Regions from separate parts of the Paenibacillus sp. FSL R5-0345 genome, predicted to be linked through region 1. Evidence: predicted binding sites of a transcription regulator. Region 1 holds the regulator's gene; each other region holds the start of a gene.
What was found. Region 1 encodes LexA, which represses DNA repair genes until DNA is damaged. Its sites were predicted from a motif close to CGAACATATGTTCG; they were not measured.

Region 2: R50345_RS22210 (ImmA/IrrE family metallo-endopeptidase) is a predicted target of LexA. The motif match lies at 2,661-2,674, and genes of this name have one in related genera.
Region 3: addB (helicase-exonuclease AddAB subunit AddB) is a predicted target of LexA. The motif match lies at 1,524-1,537, and genes of this name have one in related genera.

Annotation. Positions count from the first base shown of each region.
Region 1 covers NZ_CP009281.1:3,746,252-3,752,151, reverse strand. The annotation lists gene R50345_RS16625 (methyltransferase domain-containing protein) at 164-940, shown strand; gene R50345_RS16620 (hypothetical protein) at 941-1,519, opposite strand; gene R50345_RS16615 (hypothetical protein) at 1,739-2,119, opposite strand; gene R50345_RS16610 (L,D-transpeptidase) at 2,267-2,605, opposite strand; gene lexA (transcriptional repressor LexA) at 2,855-3,481, opposite strand; gene R50345_RS16600 (LysM peptidoglycan-binding domain-containing protein) at 3,777-4,190, shown strand; gene R50345_RS16595 (DUF896 domain-containing protein) at 4,300-4,509, shown strand; gene R50345_RS16590 (hypothetical protein) at 4,559-5,086, shown strand; gene R50345_RS16585 (HAD family hydrolase) at 5,120-5,900, shown strand, end outside.
Region 2 covers NZ_CP009281.1:5,010,232-5,016,131, forward strand. The annotation lists gene R50345_RS22195 (glycosyl hydrolase) at 1-940, opposite strand, end outside; gene R50345_RS22200 (cytidine deaminase) at 1,053-1,469, opposite strand; gene R50345_RS22205 (NucA/NucB deoxyribonuclease domain-containing protein) at 1,571-2,008, shown strand; gene R50345_RS31420 (hypothetical protein) at 2,088-2,234, opposite strand; gene R50345_RS30940 (YjfB family protein) at 2,385-2,561, shown strand; gene R50345_RS22210 (ImmA/IrrE family metallo-endopeptidase) at 2,713-3,246, shown strand; gene R50345_RS31425 (hypothetical protein) at 3,296-3,487, shown strand; gene R50345_RS31430 (hypothetical protein) at 3,611-3,781, opposite strand; gene R50345_RS22215 (hypothetical protein) at 3,859-4,191, shown strand; gene R50345_RS22220 (RNA polymerase sigma factor) at 4,371-4,865, shown strand; gene R50345_RS22225 (hypothetical protein) at 4,862-5,851, shown strand.
Region 3 covers NZ_CP009281.1:5,138,179-5,144,078, forward strand. The annotation lists gene addB (helicase-exonuclease AddAB subunit AddB) at 1-1,393, opposite strand, end outside; gene R50345_RS22765 (MerR family transcriptional regulator) at 2,288-3,082, opposite strand; gene R50345_RS30440 (DUF4097 family beta strand repeat-containing protein) at 3,478-4,152, shown strand; gene R50345_RS22780 (class I SAM-dependent rRNA methyltransferase) at 4,435-5,859, opposite strand.

The DNA.
Region 1 (5,900 bases):
AAAAAGATAGATGTTCTGTTGATGTAGAAATAGAAATACGTTGATGGTTTTTAAAAACAGTAAAACGGCCTCAAAGAGGACCGTTTTTTTGTAGCTTGTGAGCTTGTAGATTTCATCTGTTGGAAATAGAGATATTAATTGAGAGGAAAGAGGTAGTGGAGTAATGTTACCAACAACTGAAGCTTTTGCACAATCGATGCGTTCCTATTCGAATTATATCCAAATGCCTTGGGGGAGATTGTTCTACCTGACCGCCTGGCATCAAATTGAAAATCACATCCTTTTAGAAAAGAAGCCATCGATTTTAGATATCGGCTGTGGGTTTGGGATAACTTGTCATGAATTTGCCAGAAAGGGGTACACAGTAACCGGAATAGATCCGACGACGGAGATGATAGCGAAGGCTCAAGAGTCTGCGATGAAAGAAGGTCTCAGCATTTCTTATAGCGTAACTACGCTACAGAATTCAGATGTGTTGGCGGAGCGTTATGACTGGATATTTTGCCACAACGTGCTTGAATATCTTGAATATCCCAAAGAAATGTTAATGGACATTAGTAAAAAACAATCTGCAAATGGAATGCTCTCTCTGATCACTCATAATCCTGTGGCCAAGGTGATGAAGAAAGCCATTATGAATAAAGATCCTAAGGGAGCTCTAGATAGCATTGGGAATATGCGAGAATATAGTGGCATTATTCAAACAGAAATTACGATCTATACGAATGATCAATTGGCGGAATGGCTTGAGAATTGCGGATACGAGGTTAGATGGACTTACGGAATTCATAATATCTATGGTTACATAGCAGACAATGAAGTGAAAATGAATGAAGATTGGAATAAACACATGGTGGAGCTGGAGCTTAAATTAGGCAGTGAATCACCATATAAAGACATAGCGATTTTCACACATCTTATTGCGGAAAAAATCAGATAATTATTCGGATACGATTGTCCTGAAAAATGCATGCAATTGCTGTACTTGGGAGTAAGCTTCTTTATACTGATTGTCGGATTGTTTAATGGGCAATAAGCCTGGCAAGAAGGAGATACTATACACAGGCATTTCACTGCTGTTCATATATATTTTAAGTGTAAGTTCCTCAATAACACTAGCCTCTTCGTCAGCGCTATTAAGCACATTAATATTCGCACTTGAAGCGGTTGATTTGCTGCTTTGTTGACTTTTGGATACTTTTGAATGGGTTAGCGCGTTAACAACAATCTCTGATCCCATTACATTATCGAAGGAATACAGTTTTGCTATAGCTTTTTTACGTGTTTTCGGATCGCTACTGCCTATGGCTATTTTCTTATAGGATTCGTTAAGGGCGATCAAGTGAGATTGATTGGGTGGAATGAACGTTTTGGTGAATATGATGTTAAAGGATGAGATTGCGTTTAACAGCTTTGAAAGATCTGAAGAAGTAGATAGCTTTTTCAATTCTAGAAAACCGGCACTAAGAATTAAGACAACTCCTATAATACCGAATATGTACATCAAGAAAATCAGCATGGAATCACACCTCCTAGTTATCTCAGCAGAGCAAGATTTATTACTTAATGAAAGATATGCCTAAATCTTCTCGACTAGTATCTGCTAAAAGTGAAATTCGTTGAAAAATAGGAACAATTACAGCATTAGCAAAAAAAGCACCCAGAGATCCGCCTTTAATGCATGCTTGGGCAGTTACTGAGTGCTTAGATGAGAGTTATTAATGTAAATAGGTCAAAATTATAAGAAATTGAAAGCCGTAATTTGATCGGTATACACAATTAGCTGCTTGTATTCGATCGATGATTCATAGTTAGCATAGGGTCTTACAGAAACATCATTGAGGACTACAAAGTTATAGCTGAAATTTTTATCGGGATGTTCCGCACCTAAATAAGATATGTATTCATCTACAATGACATCATCCATTAGAGATTTTAAGTCAAAAACATCCTCTTTATTGGAGGCGGAAGGGGAGATCGTCCCTTGAATACTGCCAAATGAGGTGAGTAGATTTACTTTTTTTCCACTAGCTTGATCGTTATTTAACAATAATCCTGAGAGTTTAACAAGTGCATCGACTTTAAAATCGACGAGGGTTCTTATTTTGGAGTTGTTCAAAACCAGACACTTCCTTTCTATTTGAAATCCTGTTAACATTATTCGACATATAACCACATAATTCCTATTACGCCCAAAAAAATTCTTAAATACAAACACACCCCATTCATTGAACCATGAGTGAGGTGTGTTTATTTATGGATAGATTTAATTCCTGATCGTTACTTGTGTTCCAATCGGAACAATCGCAGCTAGTGCTAGCACATCCGCATTGTACATCCGAATACAACCGTGGGAAACTTCGTGACCTATCGAGGAGGGATCATTATTTCCATGTATTCCATAGTGAGGCTTAGATAGACCCATCCAAAAGACCCCAAATGGACCACCTGGATCGGGTTCTTTGTTAATAATAGTGAAGTCACCCAAGGGTGATTGGGTTAACATTTTACCGATTCCGACGGGGAAACCTCTGATCACAATGTTGTTATCAAGAAGATACAGCATACGCTGGGTCAGATCTACAATAATTCGGTAATTTGGCATTGCGCAACACTCCTTTCTAATAGGATATGAGCAGAAAGCCTAAACGGTTATTAATAGAAAATGGCCATTTTAGCGTATGCGAACGCGTGTTCTAGTATGGATAATTTGAGTTAGAAAATAAAAAAAAGCTGTTCCACATTTGTGGAACAGCTTTTGATATTACAGTAAACAGTATCATTATGCTTCTCGTAGAAACGGATACCATCCTTTAATGGACGGTATCCGTTTTGGCTTGGTAGGAGTGCATACTTAGTGGATATCTCGAAATAATCCGATAACTCTGCCGAGAATGGTCACGCGATTAAGGCGAAGAGGCTCGTACGCCGGATTCTCCGGCTGAAGACGTATATGATCACGTTCTTTATAAAAGGTCTTAACGGTTGCTTCATCTTCTTCGGTCATAGCTACAACGATATCTCCGTTATCAGCTGTCTGTTGTTGACGGACAATAACATAGTCACCATTCATTATCCCAGCTTCGACCATGCTGTCACCTTGAACCGATAACATAAATACTTTGTTATCTCCTACATAGTGAGTTGGAAGCGGGAAGTAGTCTTCAATATTCTCAGTAGCAGTGATAGGAACCCCGGCGGTAACCTTACCTACGACAGGAATGCGTGCGACGGTTTGTGCGAATTGATGGACATTCTCGGAATCCTCTTGGCCAAGCAATTCTATTGCACGTGGCTTCGTTGGATCTCGACGGATAAGTCCCTTCTTCTCTAGCCGATCCAAATGACCGTGAACTGTGGAGCTGGAAGCAAGACCAACAGCTTCTCCAATCTCCCGAACGGAAGGAGGATAACCCTTGCTGCGGACTTCGCTACGTATAAATTCCAGGATCGCCAGCTGGCGACTTGAAATCTTTGACATTGGAATCAACCCCATATAGTAATGTTTGGGAAAATTATAACATAGAACTACCGTTCGCACAAACATAAGTTCTAACTATTATAAATATTAATTCGAAAGAGTTAATAAATGGTAGTCTCGTATTGATAAAGCGAACTTTAAAACAATGATCAGCTGGATTCTTTTTATAGATGATAGGGTGATTTACTCTTTTCAAAAAAAAGAGAACAATTGTTCTGAAATAGTATTGAACAAAACACATGTTCGTGTTATTATAATTTCAAAAGTAAGAACAAGTGTTTGGAGGATGATATTCATGTTAAAATACAGTACATACCGTAGCATCTACGATAAAGCCCCCGTGGTTGAATCTTTAGGACATAATCCTGTTACCCGTTATTCAGCTCAGATTAAAGAGATTACAGCGCTTTTGCTTGAAGGATTGATGCGTTTGTTCCGGAGAGATTTTGTTATTAAACTTACATTGATCATTGTGCTCGTACTATCAGGACTCACAGTAGTAGGTAATGTATTTGCAGGATCTACTACTTTAATGAAGGATGAGAAGCGCGTAGTGGTTGAACGCGGAGATACACTTTGGAGTATTGCTCTTGAGAATAAACCATCGGATATGAAGACGGCTGTATATATAGAAGGAATTAAAAAATCCAATGGCATTAAAGGCAGTCAGATTAATGCTGGAGATATTCTCAGTTTACCTATTTATTAATATTCTAAGAACATAATAGAAGGACATAAAGAGCTTGCAGGGAGTAAACCTTGACAAGCTCTTTTTCTCATGGCAGAGTTAGAATTAATTTATATGGGGAGGGAAAGTTTTGAACATTGATGAGTTGGTCGCGCGTATTAACGAATTGGCACGCAAACAGAAGAGCGTAGGCCTTAATCAAGAGGAAACGGCGGAACGCGCCAAGCTTCGTGAAATCTATTTGGGGAATATTCGCAATAACTTCCGAGCACAATTGAATACGATTGAATTGGTCGATAATGATGAGCATGAACAAGGTAACAAGGGGCTTAAGCATTAACACCCTGTTCCTTTTCATAGATACTACTGGATGACTAGGGGGAACGCATATGGCCCGTTCTTGGGAAAGAATGGTTCAACGTAACACACAGCAAATTAACAAGCAAAGAAAGAAACAGGGGAAGGAAACGATTTACGCATCAAAATCCAAATCTCCTGGCAAGAACAGTGAAACCTTTAAAGGCCGTAACATTGCATTTCCAGTAGTGTTATTAGTGCTTGGTACTATGTTTTGGATGATTGGTTCGGTAGATCAGGCCAAAGGCAATGGTATGCTGATGAATTGGCTAGGAGTCGTTTTGTACTACTTACTAGCAGCACTTCTGTTTTTCCGACGTCCGTATTTGAAGGTGGAGAATGCTAGACTATCCACTATAAAATTCAATCGCGAACGCTATTTACCAGCTTCTGATATTGAGAAAATTATCCTTTCGCGTGGAGCTGTTGTTATTAAGCATAAAGGCAAACGCACGAAATGGATTTTTACCAGACTTATGAATCGTTATGATACAACTGCGATGGGGACTCGACTGGAAGCATTCGCAAAAGCTCACCAAATTGAAGTAGTTCACGAATAGAAATTAACCAGCCATGGGAGAGGGAGACCTGTAATGCCAATTTCCGCTGTACTATTTGACCTTGATGATACACTGCTCTGGGATGATCGGAGCGTCAATGAAGCATTTCGTTCTGCATGTGAAGCCGCTGGGGATACGATTGATCCACAAGAACTGGAACTTGCGGTGCGTAAAGAAGCCATAGCACTATATGAATCATACGAAACGAACCCATTTACAAAAATGATTGGGATTAATCCGTTTGAAGCACTTTGGGGGAACTTTACTGCAGGTGAACAACCGGAATTCCGTCAATTGGAGCAGCTTGCACCGGGCTACCGTAAAGAGGCGTGGCGTCGTGGTCTTGCAGCACTTGGTGTAGAGGACGAAGTTCTTGCTGAGACATTAGCAGCCAAATTTGCAGCAGAGCGTAGAAATCGGCCTTACATCTATGAAGAAACAATTCAGGTGCTCGAAGAACTGAAGGGAAAAGTGAAGTTATTGCTTTTGACTAACGGATGCCCTGCATTGCAACAAGAGAAACTAGATGGTGTACCTGAAATCGTTCCTTTCTTTGATCATATCGTAATTTCCGGAAGCTTCGGCAAAGGAAAGCCGGATAAGGATATTTTTCTGCATGCTCTAGAGCTTCTAGATATTGCACCTGAGCAAGGGGTTATGGTCGGTGATAAGCTTACAACGGATATTCGTGGTGGGTTGGCAACAGGTTTGACTACGGTTTGGATTAATAGAAAAGGCAAACAGCCGGATCCGGAAATTCAGCCGGATTATGAAATCAAACATCTTGGAGAGCTTCTTTCATTAGTCCAATCTT
Region 2 (5,900 bases), 1.3 Mb from region 1:
TCTCATAAAGAAGCTTGCCCCAGGTCATCTGATAAGACCATTTGGGCTGTGATTTAGATAGTAGCGCAGGGGACGGTAGCTCTCCGTTCTCTCCAATCGCGATCAGCTTTCCCCGGCCAAGATCCCATAGACTATCATAGTGACTTCCCTTGAAATCGCCGTCATAGATGTCTAGCGCTAGCACATCTACTTTGTCACCGCCCGGGTAGTATTCCGCAGGGTCATCACTCCACTGATTTTGGGCGTTTGTACTCCATACCCACAATAAATTATGCAGCTTATGATAGCCGGTAAAGCGGTCAAACATAAGATTCCACAGCTTCACGTAGTTGCTCTTCTTTCCCCACCAAAACCATCCGCCATTCATTTCATGATAGGGCCGCCAGAGCACAGGAACACCTGCGTCATTCAGTTTTTTTAAAGAGAGGGCTATCTTATCCAGATCAGCGATCAGTGCGTTGTACTGAGCAGTACCCGGTGTTATATATTTGTCAAAATCAGCGTTGCTTATGCTCGTAGATACGTTAGCCCAAGCCGGCGCTGTTCCTGGCAGCTGAGCGTGATAGCTAATCGTTATGATTCCACCAGCTTTATACCAGCGAATAGCGCTGCTAACAACCCAATCCCGCTGATTGTCTATTAGCGCCGCCGTCTGATTATTGATTGCCCCCAGCTCGTAGCCGTGAAGGGCAGCGTATTGCCCGCTGGTATTTTTCAGCTTCCCGTTGAATTCATCCGCGCTCTCCAAATAATCATGTTGTCCACTAATCCATCCTTTTCCTTGCAGAAAATAAAGGGTATTCAACAATTTCTGAGCCGAAGGTACCGTTTCCGAATCCGCCGGTGTCATTTGCAATTTACGATACGCTATCTGCCACTGAACATCACTCACAAACCTCGATGCCGAATCCACCATATTTCGAAGGCTGCGCTGTTCCATCCACTCTCACACCCTTTTAACTTTTTTAAGTTATAGTATGGGGACAATAGTGACATGAACTCAGCGAATGGACATGAAGTTATAAAATAACGGCTCCCGGTGATTCCCCGACTTACCTCGTATATCTCAGCGGCAGTAATTCGGTGATCTCATATTTGGCTAACCGGCCTTCCTCGGATACAATAACCTTACAATCCTTCCCGTAATCAGCAATTAACTCACGGCACATCCCGCAGGGGGAGACTACTTTAATCTCTCTTTCCTCGCTATCCGGATCAGAATGCCTTACCGCAACTATCGTATCAAATTCCTTATAGCCTTCGGAGATCGCTTTTCCAATCACCATTGCTTCTGCACAGACCGTAATCCGCCCCATGCTCGCTTCTACATGTACTGCGGTAAAAATCTCCCCTGTCTTAGTACGAAGTGCCGCCCCCACATGATGCCTTTCCCATTCATAACGTCTAGTAATAATATCTTCAGCTGAGGCGATAAGCGTCTGATCCTCTATAGTAATTAAATACTCCATTTCCAATTGCGTCCTCCTCTTGTTTTTCCTAAGTATATTAAATCGCACTACATTATGATATAAGATATACTATTTTAAGCGCGAAAAAAGGAGGAGCAGATATGAAAACAAAAAAATTAATCACCAGTCTCATCATTGTTGTGTTACTTGTCTTGGGCAGTTACTGGTTTGAACAGAACGGAGACCCGGCAGCCCCCTCATCTCCATCCGATTCCGAAGTTGTTCAGCTGATCTTCCCGTCAGATCGTTATCCTGAGACCGCTAAGCACATTCAGGATGCGATTGCCAAAGGGGAATCTGCCACATGTACCATTAACCGTGAGCAGGCTGAAGAGAACCGCAAAGAATCCTTAAGAGGGATCCCTACCAAAAAAGGCTACGACCGCGACGAATGGCCCATGGCCATGTGTGATGAAGGCGGCGAAGGGGCCGACATTGAATACATAACGCCAAAAGATAATCGCGGTGCAGGAAGCTGGGTTGGTAATCAGCTAGAAGATTATGCGGATGGAACCCGCGTAGAATTTATGTTCAAATAACGAGCTTCGTAAACAATGTTCCAAAAGAATAGCCCCATCCGGTATACACCGGATGGGGCTACAATGTGCATCAGCTAGCTTAGAATAAGCAAGCTTTAGTGATGATAACCAGCAAGATGAAGAGTACCAGAATAGCTCCCGTTGAAGTAAAAGGACTACACACCGGACCTACGTTTGCTGGGCTTACTACAGGACCTACGTTACAACCACAATGTTCCATTCCCATTTTTAATTCCTCCTAATGATTAATGACTACAGCACAAGATATGTAAAAAGGAGATAAGCCGTTTGGGCGAATTGGCAAACAAAATGCCGAACACCTAATGAATTAAATGGACAGAGTCGATATACAGGATATACACGAAGGAGGTGCAATATGGATATAGCTGCATTATCAATGGCAATGAGTCAAGCATCCTTAGCTCAGAATGTGGGGATACAGGTCATGAATATAGCCAAAAATCAGGCTGAAACCCAGAGTCAAACGATGGTGGAAATGCTGGGGAAAAGCGTTGCTCCGAATTTAGGAAAAACACTTGATATTAGTGTTTAATTGCATTATGCTAAGGACACACAAGAACACTCGTTCTTATGTGTCCTTATATTTTTTTTACTTTACATAGCCTTCGGGCTTTTCTTTTGTTCATTTATACGAACATACGATCCTATAATTGATTCTGAATGAGGTGAATGATGTGGATAACATGAAATCCTATTATCAAATGACTGCACTGGAGAAGTGGACGGAAGATTTATACAAACGTCTAAACCTTACTCAGCCTTCGCAAATTTCGATTGCCTATATTGCAGAACGGCTTAATATTTGGGTTCATTATTTGGATGTAAGAAGCAAGAGTATCGAAGCATCAGCGGGGATGTACACCATGTTTATCGATAACCGGCTTCCAGCTAGCCTGCAGCGGCTAGAGTTTCTCCACGATCTCTGTCACCTGCTCCGGCATGGTACCAATCATATATTGATGCCAGAACATTTTACGCGGGCACAGGAGGATGAATCCGAGCGTTTTATTCTTTATGCAGCTATGCCCTACTCCATGATCTCCCGTTTGAAATTGCCAGAACAACGAGAGGAAGCCATTAGCTATCTTGCAGCAGAATTTCAAGTGCCAAGCGAGCTGGCTTTACAGCGGATTGATCAGATCCAAAGACGTGTTTTTCAGGGGCAATTATTGGCCGTGATGGGAAGAAACGAAGAACGATTAACACATATTCAATAATGACTGCGGAGATAATAAGGGTAGTCGCAATGAAGGACCATTAATGATTATGGTGGAATTTCTCGCAAGGGGGAACGATATGGAAGCCATTAAAGTAATTGAATTATTGATGACTCATCCAGATTATAACGTAGATGCAGTACACCCCGAAATTCCGGATTTTGTTGGGATCGAGTCGATTGAAGTGGATCATGAAACAGGGACCTTCTCCATTTTATTGCAAGAACCCAAAGACGACTGAAGATGATTTGTGTAAGCTCATAATAAAAAGGCAGCAAGTATAGTATACCCAGGCAATTCTTTACCTACACGGGTTTAACTATCGGCGGGAAATTTGCTGCCTTATTTGTAATTATAAGCTCTGTTATGCGACAAATTGAATCAAACCAATAAGAATTAGAATGAGGAATATACCCACAACACCCCAAATAATAAACCATAAGACTCTTAGCCCTGGCAGTTTTGGACTTGAATGATTCTCGAGTACCTTAATACGTCGCTCCAACTCCTGTATTTTTTCCTCTTGCTGCGTCATCTTTTTTCCTCCCTTCTAATGTGTAAACTAATATATTATCTTATAATATATACATTTTATCTAAATGGAGGAAATTAATGAAGAAAAGAACAAAAATAATTCTTGTTACTCTCATTATTGTATATGGAGTTGCTTCCTTAGCGCTTCACTCCTTCCGAAATCAGATGAACAATGAGATCATTCATTATCTAGTAGATGCTAGAGATTATATGAATGAAGATCTTTATAAAGTTTATACCCAGATTGGTAAGGCTCCCGTAGTAAGCACAACGGTTATCTTTGCAGATGAACCTAACGCAAGATACTTTTATAGAAAAGAGAAGGATCTGATTTATCAATACAGCATGGCTCCTGTAAAAGGTTCTGATCCAAAATATACATATAAACATATTGAGGAGCGTCTCCCGTAAAGGGGGAACTTCTATTATAAAAACGCGATTGTCTCAGCAGTCAGGATTATGGCTACTAAGACAACCGCGTTTTTTTAGATCCTAACCCTTGATCTATATGTCTAACAAAATTTTCTCAGGAACATAATGTGACCAAATGCCGTCCTAAATGGTGTTATAGGTAAAGGGGGCATAGAATCATGCAGCGATCCATGACCCGGCCGGGAAATCATGTGATAAAGAGTTACGAAATCTACGCAGATATGCTGTTCCGAATCGCCTTGGTCCATCTAGGCAGCCGCCAAGATGCCGAAGAAGCTACTCAGGAGACCTTCATCAAACTGATAGAAAAGGTGCCAAAGTTCAAAGATGCTGAACATCAGAAAGCATGGCTGATCCGCGTAATCACCAATCATTGTAAAACATTACTGGGTAGAGGCTGGCGAAAGCGTGAGGTTAAGCTGGAAAGCGCTGAGCCGATTGCGGTAGACAACCCCGAAGAATTGGCTCTATTGCAATTAGTTATGGCGATGCCCATGAAGTATAAAACTGTAATCCATCTTTATTATTACGAGGATTATCCCATCCAGGAAATCAGCAAGATTCTGCAGATTAGTCAGTCTGCTGTGAAGATGAGACTTCAGCGGGGACGGCAACTGTTAAAACTGGAGCTGGAAGGAGCGGAATCACAATGAAGGAAGATCAGTTTCGAACATTATATACGAAAGCGGTGGATTCTATGAAACCAGGTGAAGAGATGAAAAAAGAATTGATCGACAAACTGGTGCACCAGCAGGAGCGGAAACGTCCACGCAAAACGGTTTATATCGCGGCAAGTATCGTGCTTGCTGCCGGAATCGGCTTGGCTGCACCGAATATATGGCAGCAGTTGAACGGTCAGAGCACCCAAGGACAGATTGCTCAGGTAACTCCGGGCCCAAGTGATGCAGGCAATCCTAGCACAGATACATCCAGAAGCATTATCATCCCCAAGCTGGAACTGCCGGATCCCAAGTCTGGTGTTAAGGCAGATATGATCGCTCTAGTCGTGTATAAAGATAATATTTATACACAGTCTGCAACTCGCATCGACGCCACCGACGCTGCCGCTCTGCGCGGTGACAAGCTGGGACGGACTACAGGCGGCATCGATGAATGGAGCGGTAAAGACAAATATATTGAGCTAGCTTCTAACATCGGAGAGACGGATATCTATTCTGTGAAGGGATATGATTCCAATTTCCTGATTATGTCCTATTCGGAAATCAACGGCGAGGTATTCGCCGAACTGTATGAACATACGAACGGCATCACCGTAAACAGCGGTGCTGATCTGTTCGGCAAGCTAAATCTTGAGGGCAGAATTACTTCAGCTCAGTGGGAAAGCTTCGACAGCTGGAACAATGGACTACAGAAGTACACACCGCTTGCTGTCGACGAGGCGTTTAGCGGCTTCCTGACGGCACTCAACGGGGCTAAACCACTGGCAGCAGAGCCACTTATCGAGCAAGGCATCTACGACAGCGAAGAGCGCAAGATCATCTATCTACAGTTGGAAGACAACGCCCGGGTAGAGCTGACGCTGTTCGGTCAAGGACTTGTACGTTACGGTCAGGCACCGGTATTCTTCGAAGTCGAATCTGGGGCATTCCAGAAGCTCTGGGATAGTATGAAACTATAGGGATGTTGGTCGGAAACCCAGCATACAGCGATTGGGACAACGATTACTA
Region 3 (5,900 bases), 1.4 Mb from region 1:
TCTGTCTGCCGCCTTCCAGCGACAAGCTAGGAATTCCTTTCCAAGAACGGCCATCCGTCCAGCGATACCCTTGAATCCCACAAGCCAGCACATAATTCTCTAAATCATCCATATCCTCACGCGTAATACTCCCGTCCAGCGGCAGCAAAAGCTCTGTCTTTACGCAGCGGAAAACATCCTCGAAGCGCCAGCGTCGACGCACTACATCCAATGCGGAACGTACAAACTCTACCAATGGATGATGCAGCTCATTTACCTTCTGGTCCAGAAAAAATGGCACTCCATAATCTTGGAACAACGGTTTAATCAGCTGTTCGTAATCTCCAATATTACGCATTAATACGGCCATTTCACCATATTTTGCACCTTCATCTCGTGCCAGCCTGATCATTTCACGCAGCGCTCCCTCAACCTCTGCTCTGTGAGAAACTGCTGCACCTATAGATATTGCTTCATTTGCCAGTTCATCTGCACCAAACCAGACCTTTCGACGGTCATATCCCCTTTCGAGATGAGCAAGAGCAGGACTTTCTTCAAAACGCGGAAGAACCGCTGGCTCCAAAAGCTCGTCCCACACATCCATGCCCAGCTCTTCAGCTATTCCACGCAGTTTAATGTAAGTAACCGCAGTTGGGTGAAATAATTCAAGCTCATTCAACTGATCTCCATAGGGATAGGAGCGATCAAGTGTAAGTGAGACGGTCAACTTCGATGCTTGCTGCATTAATTCTCTAAGCACTACGAATTCCTGTGGGGTAAAGCCATGGAACCCATCTACCCAAATCTCCGCTCCACGAATGTAGGAGGAATCAGGAATATGCTCAGCTAGTTCCGCTAAACGATCCTCTTCATCGATGTAGAGACGCGACATCTCCTTCTCTAAATCGCTGAATACCACCTGTAAATCATCCAGCTTTCCTTCAAGAATAGGGCTTCTTGCAATAGCGCCTCGCATTGCAGACAACTGTTCCTCTAAATCAGTGGAAGCCAAGCAACAACGCTTCATCTCCGTATGCAGTTGATTCAGCCGTTCCACAAAACCCGGTCTGTCTGCTGAGGCACCGAACAATTTCAGTTCCTCTTTGCGACGGCGGATAATTTTATAAATTAACATCTTTTTGCCTTCTTCACTGATAGGCAGGCTAGCGCTACCCCCAGTTTCCTGTTTCACCCGATAGGCAAGCCGAGAAAAGCTTAGTGTCTGCGCCCGAATGCTCCCCTTCACATTCCCTACGGTGAGAAGCCCCCGTTCTGCTCCAAAGGAACCTTGCTCTGGTACTAGAATAATGATCGGTGCGCCAAGAGGCTCCTTCTCTAATGAAGAAGAGATAGACTCCCATATTTTTGTTGTCTTGCCACTGCCTGAGCGGCCTAGTAAAAAGGTTACCGACATAAATGATAGACTCCTTCCGTAGCGGAGAAAATGTATATGATACAAGGTGAAATACTCACCGTGTGATGATGTTCAAATGAAAAAGTTCAGTCGTTCCTCGTCCCCTCAGTATAGCATAACTGCACAAATCAGAACATGCGTTTGCTAGTATTTTCTAATGATTTACAATAAAAAAACTACGAAATAAACAGCAACTAACGTATTTTGTTGACTTGCTGTTTAGTATTTCTAGTTTGTTAATACCCGGTGCGCAACGTTCGATACTTTCTGTTTGGAGCGTAGAGTTAGGGTTCGAGGTTCTCCATCAACATTCTGCGTTCAACACTCAACATTTTTGCTTCTGCTAGCTACATTAATTACTTGCGGACTCAGGAGTCGTTATTCATGAATTTCGAGCTGTTCTGGCAACTTTTCGGACTCCAGTGAAGCTATTCGTCGCGAAAGTCCCCCATCTCGGCTAGTTTGAGGTCAATAGCGCCTGTGGAGTCCGCAACGGTCAAAATCTAGGCTTTTTTCGCTGTTTAGTTTCGTTTGAGTCCTATAGCAACTTCTTCCCTATGAACACCCTAAAGACTGGAGTCGTTGATTTAACGCCGTTTCTGAATTGAAAAATCTTCAGCTATTGAAAAATAACGTTTAGACTGATCCATTAAAAGAAGCAGCGGCAGACCAAAACTTGATAAATAAAGTCTTAGACTGCCGCTGTTATCGTTGAACTAACGCATACTAATCCTAAGAGGCTTATAGCGTTATCTGCCAGTTAGCTTAATAGATAACATTTAACTATAGTTAAATATTTTTCTAATCGGCGAAGTATAACGTTCTTGTCCTCAGTCAGGGGCAAGAAACATGATTCTTTAATCAAAAAAAGCCGCTAAATTAGCGACTTCCAATCTAACATGAGCGTTTCTTAATGAACAGTTGTATCTGATAATCCCACTGCAATATTCCAGTCACAATAATGTTATGAAGAACAAAATCTGGACACACATCGTATTCCGTCTTTGCCCTTTCAAGTAAATTTTGTAATACAGCATTCTTATTCTCTTCGGTACAAATTGCACACAGATAGTCCCCTTCTGGTAGCACAGTCAGCCCCTCTAAAGACGGATATTTCAAGCAAACAGCAAATAATCGTGTTATTCCTTCAGTCGTGAACATTCCTGCCATATCTTCAAACAGAAATTCTGAATGCAGAGACGTTTCAATTTGTTGATAGAAATGTCTGTGGTAATCCCATAAATTCTTAAGTGTGGGGCTTTCCATTTTATTTGAAAGCATAATTACCCTTTCCTCTATGTGTCTGACAAAGTAATTTTCACTTTGACTATAACCGTCGTGGAACTTATTTTCATAATGTAGATAGGCACGTTTAATTTTCGATTTTGCATACTGCAGACGAGCAATTTTATCGTCTGCTCTTTTTTCTGCTTGTTTTAGAAATGCAATTACTTTAGAGAGATCATTCTGCTGCAAAATATCTTTAATATCCATTAAAGTAAGATCCATTGCTTTGAGCAGTTCAATGGTTTGCAGCTTTACGAGCTCCTGCTCGGAATAGTATCGATATCCCGACATTTCATCTTTATGGCAAGGCTTGACTAATCCAATACGATCATAGTGCCGCAAGGTCTCAGTGGTCATCTCTACGATCTCTGCCGCTTGCTTAATTGTAAAATAGTTGTTCATATCTACCCTCTTGACCTTTTTGTAACACAAAAGTTTATGATGATTAAAACATATGCGACTGATAAACGCAACGAAATACAAAATGAATTTATTACCAGAAAGGAAGGCAAACATGAAGAACTAAACCATGTATCAAAGGATTATCAAACATGTATTGCTGTCTATGCAGTCATATTGGTATGGTCGGCTGACAGATCCTACTTTAGTGACTATCATTTTGTGTATTTATTCCAATCCAACCCTTGCAACATATTTGGTAGACTTTTTCAATATTATTTGTTCAACTCTAATGCTTTGTTGCATATCGGAACTTGTCTGCATAACAGCTTAAGATTGGCATTCGTAGGACAGGCTATATTTAAAAGAAAAATGATTTAACGAAGGAGCGTTTTATAATGAAAAGTACTGCAAAAAAATTACTAACTACTATAGGCATATTGGTGACACTATTGATATCATTAGCAGGATGTTCCTCCGACTCCACTTCCATGGAGGAAAAAAATTACACCATACCTGCCCAAAAGATTGATACCTTAACAATTGATGTAAAAGACAAAAAAATAAATATCCTCCAATCTAAAGATGAACAAATTCATATTGTTTACTATGAAAGTGAGAAAGATTTTTACAAGATTGATCTATCTGACGATAAAGAACTGTCAATGGTAAGTGACAGTAATAAGGAATGGAACGACTATATCGGAGGAAAAGGCTCGCAAGTAACCAGAACTATTCAGGTATGGATACCTGATGCAACTTTAAAAAATTTGAGTTTAAAAACATCAAATGAAAGTATCGTATTACCAACAATCATGTTTTTAGGGACAGTGGAAGTAAACATAAATAACGGAAATATCCAACTGGACAAATTGAATGTAGGGACGGCTATAACCCTTGAAACAAAAAACGGAAATATTAGCGGTTCAATTTCAGGGTCATATGATGATTTCGCGATCTTAAGCAAGGTAAAGAAAGGTGATAGCAATTTGCCTGCCAATAAAGAGAATGGTTCAAAAAAACTATCTGCTTATACAAATAACGGCGATATTAACTTACAATTTTCTGAGTAGTGATGTACCCGAGAGCCAAAATTAAGCTTGATCGTGACTTCCTTCAAAATAAAGTATAAGCCGCATTACAGCGGCTTATACTTTCTGGATTACATTCGGACTCAGGAGTCGCTATTCATGAATTTCGTGCTGTTTTGGCAACTTTTCGGACTAAGTGGACAAACCTTGTTAATCCCGAATTCAACTTTTTTTCAGAACATAACAAAAAATCCGCAAAAGGAGACCTCAAATGAGGACTCCTTTTACGGATTAAAATCCATTACCTATATGTGAACAGTCAGCTTACTTCTTACTCCGCACTTCAAAAATCGCAAACTTCAGATAGTGTCCTTCGTTAACGCCTAGAATCTGCGGATGGTCTTTTCCTGCGGCACGCCATTCCACAAGTCTCAATACTTTACCAGCATCTTTTGCTGCGTCTGCAATCGTTTCGAGGAATAGGTCCGGCTGCATGTGGTACGAACAACTTGCTGTAACCAAATATCCACCTTCATTCACCAACTTCATGCCATGCAGATTAATATCCTTATAACCGCGGCATGCACCTGCTACTGCACTTTTAGTTTTGGCAAACGCTGGAGGGTCTAGGATAACTACATCCCAAGTTCTGCCTCCACCTGCTGTCATCGGTTTGGAGGTATCGGTTTTGGTTGCTTTGCCCCCAGATTTAGCATTTGTAGTCGCTGCTGTTGATTCCGTTCCGCTTGCAACCGTCGCCCGCTCTGAACGTTCCTCCACCCCCTTGACCTGATTGCGCAGATAGGCAAAAGCATCATCCACTACAAATTCCACTCGGTCACTAAAGCCATTCAGCTCCACATTGACCTTCGCACTCTCTATAGCATGAGCGGAAACATCTAGGCAGGTTACTTTTTTCGCGCCATATTTGCATGCATGCAGAGTGAAGCTGCCTGTGTGCGAGAAGCATTCCAGCACTGTAGCACCATCCCAATAAGGGAAGGTTACGTGTTTACCACTCTTATTTACCGGCAAAGTCTGTAGCGAGCCGTCTTCTGTTTCGATTTCTTGCAGTGTTATGCCGCTTCGTCCACCCCAGCCCTTCATGAGTGGCGCAATGGATGCTCTATTCTCACGCTGATCAAAGAAATAACCTGTCTTCTGGCCTTCTTCAATATCTACTACCAGCTTCAAGCCATTCTCACTTACAGTAACATGCCGTGGACATTCCCCGTATAGCACCCCTGTAGTCTGCTCCAACCCTTCCAGCTCGCGCACGCTAACATCACTGCGTTCATAAATACCACGCGGTGCCATAACCTGTACAAGTGCTTCAACAATCTCTGTACGGCGCTTGTCCATTCCGAGTGTAAGCAGCTGCACAACTAGAATATCTCCGAACCGATCCACAATAAGCCCTGGTAAAAAGTCCGCTTCACCATATACCAAACGGTAAGCATCTGCTCCCGGCAGGAACCGATTTCTATGCTGCAGACAATTCTCGAACCGCTCAGCGAAAAAAGCGGTGTCCATGATAGCCAAAGGTCCCTGTGATACAATTCTCACCCGAATTTGTGATGCTGGATTGTAATATCCTACAGCCAGAAACCGACCTTGATGATTAAGGACATCAACCAATCCTCCTGCTTCTGGGTTTCCTTCTACTGATGCCACTTCACCTGCGTAGACCCATGGATGGCCCTGTTCTAGTCTCTTTTTGCGATTACGTTCTAAAATAACCGATGCCAATAACTTCAACTCCCTGTTTTTCTAAAAATGATTTTATACAT